Regions from separate parts of the Paenibacillus sp. AK121 genome, predicted to be linked through region 2. Evidence: predicted binding sites of a transcription regulator. Region 2 holds the regulator's gene; the other holds the start of a gene.

Region 1 (3,417 bases), 170 kb from region 2:
AAGAATACATTATCCTTTTGCAAATACGGCATTGGATAGTAAGTTGTTGAATTCGCATAGGTACGAGTTTCAATCTGTTCGACAATCGGCATAACGCTGGACGTTGCATTTTGAATATACGAAATGCTGGCAGTGGGAGCAATCGCCATACGGTAGGCGTGATACAGACCGTTCTTCATGACGTCTGCTTTAAGTGTGTCCCAGTCTGCTTGAGTCGGAATATAAATATCCTTGAACAGCTCTTGCACACGTGCCGTTGTCGGACGATAATCTGTGTTCAGATATCGGTCAAAATATACACCTGTCGCATAATCCGATTCCTCAAATCCATAGAAGCTTTGTCCGGCTGCTTTTGCGATTTCCATACTCTTTTCGATGGAATGATAGTTCATCGTCATGAAGAAGGTACGGACAAAATCCTTCGCTTCATTGCTTTCATATGCAATCTTGTTCTTGGCAAGGTAGCCGTGCAGATTCATGACACCCAGACCAACGGAATGCATTTCACGGTTCGCTTTCGCAACACCTGGTGCATTAGCCACTTGGGTCATATCGCTGACCGAAGTGAGAGCAATCATACCCTCGTGAACGGACTCGCGGATTTTGCCGTGCTCCATCACATTTACAATGTTCAGGGAAGCCAGGTTACAGCTTACATCCCGGCGAATAATATCCTGTTGTCCATAATCGGCAATCTCAGAAGTTTCCTGTAGCTGGAAGATTTCCGTGCACAGGTTTGACATTTTGATTTGGCCCACGTTTTTAAGAGCATGCGCCTGATTTGCGTTACTCTTATTCATAATATATGGATAGCCAGACTCCAACTGAATCATGGCAATTTTCGTCAGCATATCACGTGCGCTCATCGCTATTTTTTTCTTCACTCGATCGTCAGCGAGCAGTGTATCGTACATTTCATCCAGATCCATGTCGTCCAAATGCGTTCCATAAGCCTTGAACACACTATAAGGTGCAAACACATGCAGCGGTTCATTATCTTGAGCCAGCTTGTAAAAGCGGTTGGGCACCAGCAATCCGATCGAAAGTGTCTTAAGGCGTACTCTTTCATCGGCATTAATTTTTTTACTATCCAGGAACTCCAGCACGTCCCATCCGAATATGTTGTAATAGGCAGCGCCAGAGCCTTTACGTTGACCCATTTGATCCGCGTAGGAGAAACCATCTTCCATCAGCTTCAGCACAGGCATAATACCTTTTGCTGCGCCTTCTACACCTTTAATCGCCTCACCGCGTGACCGCAGCTTCGACAGGTTAACCGCCACACCGCCGCCAATTTTGGACAATTGCATGCAAGTGTTCAGTACATAGTTGATTGAGTTCAAAGAGTCGTCCATTTCGAGTAGGAAACAGGATACCAATTCCCCACGACGGCTTTTGCCAGCGTTCAGGAAAGTTGGTGTAGCTGGCTGGAGACGTTGCTCCATCATCGAGCGGGACAACAGGCGGGCCGTATCGGCGTTGCCGCGTCCCAAATGCAGGGCGACAGCAGCCACCCGGTCAGGGTAGTGTTCCAGGTAGACTTTACGGTCATTACTCTTCATTGCATAATCGGTATAAAACTTGGATGCTGCCATATAAGAAGGAAATTTAAAATTATAGCTATGAGTGATATGGAAAATATCGTTGATTTCATCAGCCGTATAGCTGTTATAGAAATTTTCGTAATAATCATTCTCAATCATATACAGCACTTGAGCAGCTGTGTCAGCAAACTTCAAACTCCGTTCTTGAACTTCCTTCATAAATTCTGCTACAGCCTCTTGGTCCTTTTCCAATTGGAAAAAGCCGTCTGTATCGCGTTTCATCAACATGTTGTTCAATTCAATATGCCGCAACTCGGCTCACCTCCTGTTTAAAACGCTCTACATCTCCGAACGTTCCAGATAATTCAAATTTGCTAATCACGGGGACATTATAATGGTCGGCAATCAAATCCGCACTTTTGGCAAATTTGTCACCCCAGTTACGGTTGCCGCTTGCAGCTACACCAACAAGGTTTTGTGCATTTTTTTTCAAAAATGAAGATACCCTCTCAGGTATCTGTCCAAACCCGGTTGTATATGTAATGAGTACGTAAGGTTCTTCTATAGTCATTTGTTCCTCAATCTGAACAGCCGGAAGCTTGAGCTTGTTTATAAATCTTTTTACATTGCCGGTCTTGGAATCATAAGCAATCAGCATGGTGTGCAACCTCCTTAACAATTAACGAAAAAAAGAAAACGGCATTGCCAAGAGACCCATCATAGCTGTAATCCCTTGCTGGCTGCGCCATTTAAGATTTTTGACTCTATATTTACATGTATTTTCATACCTGTATCTTCAAGATATCGGGCATAAATACGTTTTTACACTATATTTAGAGTACATTCTCTATTTTATATCTATATATAGTTTTGTCAATCGGTCTAGAGAGGCTCAGAGGACCTAGATCCGGTGTAAGTCCAAGCAGGGTGCGGAAAAGAGCAAAAGAACTTTTTTTTCGTAAGTATGTTAAAAAAGTATTGGAGTTTTTGAGGCTGGAGATGTACGATTTGTCAATGGGCAATAGAATGTAAAATTTACATTTTACTGTAGAAAGGATGAAGTAGATGGAAAGTGGTTTTATGGAGGAGGTGAACGTAAGGAGCTGAAGGTAAAGGGTTCGGATTTCGGAATGATTATAATCGGGGATCGCGGGGAGGTTCATTATAAAGGTACACGTTTTCTGGAGTTTGTGAGATTAATGGGAGCGTAAAGGGATGGCGAGGTGTTAGAGTATTACCAGAACAAATACATATAGGGAGGAAGCTGACGATGCCACATATCATTGGAGCACGAATTGTTTTAAGAGAGTACCGTCAGGAGGATATACCTGATATCCGAAGATGGGTCAATGACCCGGAAATCACACATGGTTTAAGCGACATATTTATCTATCCGCATTCACTGGCTAATAGTGAATCGTTTGTACAGATGATGATTGACGGCAACTCTGAGATCAAGGGCTTTATCATTGCTCATAAAGACACATTGGACTATATTGGACAACTTGATTTATTCAAAATCAACTGGGTGAATCGGCATGCCACCCTTGGGATTGTAATCGGGCGTGACAGTGACCTGGGCAAGGGCTATGGGCGGGAAGCAATCCGGCTGATACAAAAATTTGCGTTTCATTCGCTGAACCTGCATCGGCTGGAACTGGAGGTGTATGCGTTCAATGAACGTGCATATCGTTGCTATCTGGCATGTGGCTTTAAGGAGGAAGGGCGGCTACGGGAAAAGCTATTCAGGGAAGGACAGTACTATGACATTATTCAGATGGGAATGTTGCGAAGTGAGTATGAGGCTGTAGAGAAAACAAAGGAATCCTGAAAGTGAGGCCACATAAGCTATTTTACTCCGTCAGCTTTCTGC
Region 2 (3,417 bases):
TTCGTGAGGAAATGCGTCTGCGCATGGAAGCTTATGAACGGGAGCAGCCGGACAAGCTTGTTTTGGCAGATATCCCGTTAATGTATGAGTCTGGGCTGGAGAGCCTGTACGAGGAAATTATGGTTGTATATGTACCACGTGATATTCAGCTCCGACGTCTGATGCTTAGAGACGGTCTGACAGAAGAGCAAGCCGAGCTTCGCCTGTCCGCACAAATGGATATCGAGCAGAAAAAAAGTTTGGCTGATATTGTTATTGATAATAGCGGAACACAGACTGAGACGAAGCGGCAAATTGATCAGTTTTGGCAGCGAAAGGGACTTGCATGAACATTTTACGTAAGAAAAGAGTCCTGCTCATTTTGTTTGTCGGATTTGTCCTGATTCTGTTCCTCAATTCCAATTGGATGTCATGGTTTTACCCGATTCAATATAAGGATGAAATTCGGCAATATTCTCAGACGTATGAAGTGGACCCATTTTTGGTGGCGTCTATTATCCGTGTGGAAACAAACTTTAAAACCAGCAAGCAGTCACACAAGGGTGCACTGGGGCTTATGCAGATTATGCCGAATACCGCCAATTGGATTATGGACAGTGCCCAGATTCAGAAGGTCCCGCTGGACAGTGTAAAGCACGAGCCCGGCACCAACATTGAGCTGGGAACCTGGTATCTGCATAACCTGTCTATGAAGTTTCAGGATAATCCTGTGGTCATCGTAGCGGCATACAATGCTGGTCCAGGTAAAGTTAAGGAGTGGCTGGATCAAGGGGTGTGGGATGGCAAAGAAGAGTCCATTAAGCAAATCCCTTTTGGTGAGACACGGCATTATGTACAGCGAGTCATCTACTATTACAGGCAATATACAAAAATTTATAATGAGTTTTAAGTGACAGGTTAATGACAATATGAGCCTTTTCGCTATAAAATGAAAAAAGCGCAGGACAGGCTGTTTTTAGCAGCCTATCCCTACACTTTTTCGTATTACTTCTTGATTATTACCGAGATTATTGGTATTGACCTGCCAATTGTTGTTCGGCGATCGTTACGAGGCGTTTTGTGATGTAGCCCCCGATCGAACCGTTCTCATAGGAAGTCATGTTACCTTGGTATCCATCTTGAGGAATGCTGATACCCAGCTCTTGAGCGATTTCATATTTCATTTGCTCCAGAGCACCGGAGGATCTGCTGACTACCAGGTTGTTGGAGTTGCCATTGTTTCCTTGTGCCATTGTTGTTCACCTCCTCGCGACGTGGTAAACATATTATGATCCGTTTCGACAAAATTATTACTAAAAAGCTTCGGGAATTTATTGGAAAAAGGAAGTGATGAGATTATGAAGTGCCCGTATTGTGCCTACAATGGCACGAAAGTGTTGGATTCGCGACCAGCGAATGATAATAAGTCCATCCGCCGCCGTCGCGAATGCGAACAGTGTGCCAGGCGTTTTACCACCTTTGAAATGGTAGAAGAGACCCCACTGATGGTCATCAAAAAAGATGGCAGCCGTGAAGAGTTTAGCCGTGATAAAATGCTGCGCGGTCTCATTCGTGCCTGTGAGAAGCGTCCAGTATCAGTCGAGCAGCTCGATCTGATCGTATCTCAGGTGGAGAACGCTATTCGCAACACAGCAGCCACAGAGGTGGATAGCCAGCAGATTGGTGAGCTAGTCATGGAACAGCTCTATCCTGTGGATGAAGTCGCCTACGTACGCTTTGCGTCCGTCTATCGGCAGTTCAAAGACATCAATATGTTTATGAAGGAACTGAAAACACTGTTATCCAAAGATACAGACAGCGACTGATCGCTGACTGTATCTTTTTAGGGCCGTGGTGGGAAGAGGATTATATTTTTTTTATAAAAGTATTGACACAGGGTCGAATATTTTATATGATATAGAAGTCGCTTGAAACGTTAATTCATTTACATGTGACGGGGCCTTAGCTCAGCTGGGAGAGCGCATCGCTGGCAGCGATGAGGTCAGGGGTTCGATCCCCCTAGGCTCCACCATAATTTTATATGGACTCTTAGCTCAGTTGGTAGAGCAGTTGACTCTTAATCAATTGGTCCAGGGTTCGAGTCCCTGAGAGTCCATTCTTTAGAAAAAACGGCAGAAATGCCGTTTTTTTTGTTGTTCATAGATCTGTTTCCAGCCTAACCAAGGGCAGGTAAGGGTTGAATGAGCGCTTATCGAGTTTGATTATAAATAGCAACCCATTGTTTGTGAGTGTAACTTTGATCGTTGTTTCAACGCAGTTCGTATTTTACAATAACATGAGTTGAGTTCCTAATCATTGAACTGGACACGAACTGGAAACAGTGAAAACCAGATGATACTTGAGAGGAGGGGGAACGATGTATCCTATCATTGGTTTCGTACTCAATCAGCTCCATGCAAAGCCTGCGGAATAAACAAGGCGAAGCTTGGTGTGGAGCAAATATATTTCGCTTGAAGAATTAGTTGTTTGCAGACGCAGGCTTTGCCCTTAAAATACCAATTTATTTTAAGGAGCGAGCCGAAATGAATTATTTGAAGGCAACTGATTTGCTTCCTGATGATCTACTTAAGGAAGTTCAGCGGTATATACAAGGAGAACTCATTTATATCCCCAATCGTCCGAGTGAGCGCAGGCGATGGGGAGAAAGCTCTGGGGCAGCCCATTATTATCTCATTCGGAACAAAGAGATACGTGCAAAATTCAGTGTGGGAGTGTCCATTGACGAGCTCTCAGAACAATATGGACTGTCTACAGATCGCATTAAGAAAATCGTATATTCAAAAAAATAAAAAATAGGTGCCCACAGAGAAGATCTGTGGGTTTTTGTTATCCACTTTTATAAGTATAACGTTACAAACATTTGATAAAAGAACTTGGCATATATCAGACCTTCCAGAATCATTACAATAAAGTCAATATAGAAGAGCAGGAGGTAAATAATGAAGTATACTCAGAAAAAATTTGAAGCACATGACTTTTTAAGGGTTGGAGATTTTTTGAAACAGTCGCTGAAAAGCAGTCCTGACCTTAAAAATTGGTTCATAGATCGCTGGAATTTCTGTAGATATTGGGGACAAATTATGCACAACACATTTGAAACATGGCCTGAGACTGTTGGAATTTGGGAGGATGAGCATAATGAAATTATTGCTGTTGTTCACCCGGAAGGAGAAGATAACATAGGTGAAGCTTATTTCCAGCTTGCTGATCGTGATTTTTCAAATGAATTTCTAAATGAATTAATAGATTATGCTGAATTGAAATTAGCTTTACATGGTGAGAATGTAGCTACTTTAGATATAATCGTAAACGAGGATGGAGAGCAACTGAAGGAGCTTTTGAAAAAAAGACGGTACATCTTGCAGGATGGGAAAGAAACGACGTCCTATATGAATGTACCGCATGATGTAAAGCTGG

The links. The regulator NrdR, encoded in region 2, represses ribonucleotide reductase genes. The targets are predictions, from matches to a motif close to AACACNATATATNGTGTT.
Region 1: the regulator NrdR is predicted to act here: its motif matches at 2,368-2,385, upstream of nrdI (class Ib ribonucleoside-diphosphate reductase assembly flavoprotein NrdI).

Annotation. Positions count from the first base shown of each region.
Region 1 is NZ_JAHPJM010000007.1:280,319-283,735, forward strand. It holds gene nrdE (class 1b ribonucleoside-diphosphate reductase subunit alpha) at 1-1,856, opposite strand, end outside; gene nrdI (class Ib ribonucleoside-diphosphate reductase assembly flavoprotein NrdI) at 1,843-2,202, opposite strand; gene KSP24_RS15505 (GNAT family N-acetyltransferase) at 2,815-3,375, shown strand; gene KSP24_RS15510 (MFS transporter) at 3,378-3,417, shown strand, end outside.
Region 2 is NZ_JAHPJM010000007.1:110,550-113,966, forward strand. It holds gene coaE (dephospho-CoA kinase) at 1-329, shown strand, start outside; gene KSP24_RS14620 (lytic transglycosylase domain-containing protein) at 326-889, shown strand; gene KSP24_RS14625 (alpha/beta-type small acid-soluble spore protein) at 1,008-1,232, opposite strand; gene nrdR (transcriptional regulator NrdR) at 1,338-1,805, shown strand; tRNA gene KSP24_RS14635 (tRNA-Ala) at 1,936-2,011, shown strand; tRNA gene KSP24_RS14640 (tRNA-Lys) at 2,023-2,095, shown strand; gene KSP24_RS14645 (CD3324 family protein) at 2,523-2,789, shown strand; gene KSP24_RS14650 (GNAT family N-acetyltransferase) at 2,940-3,417, shown strand, end outside.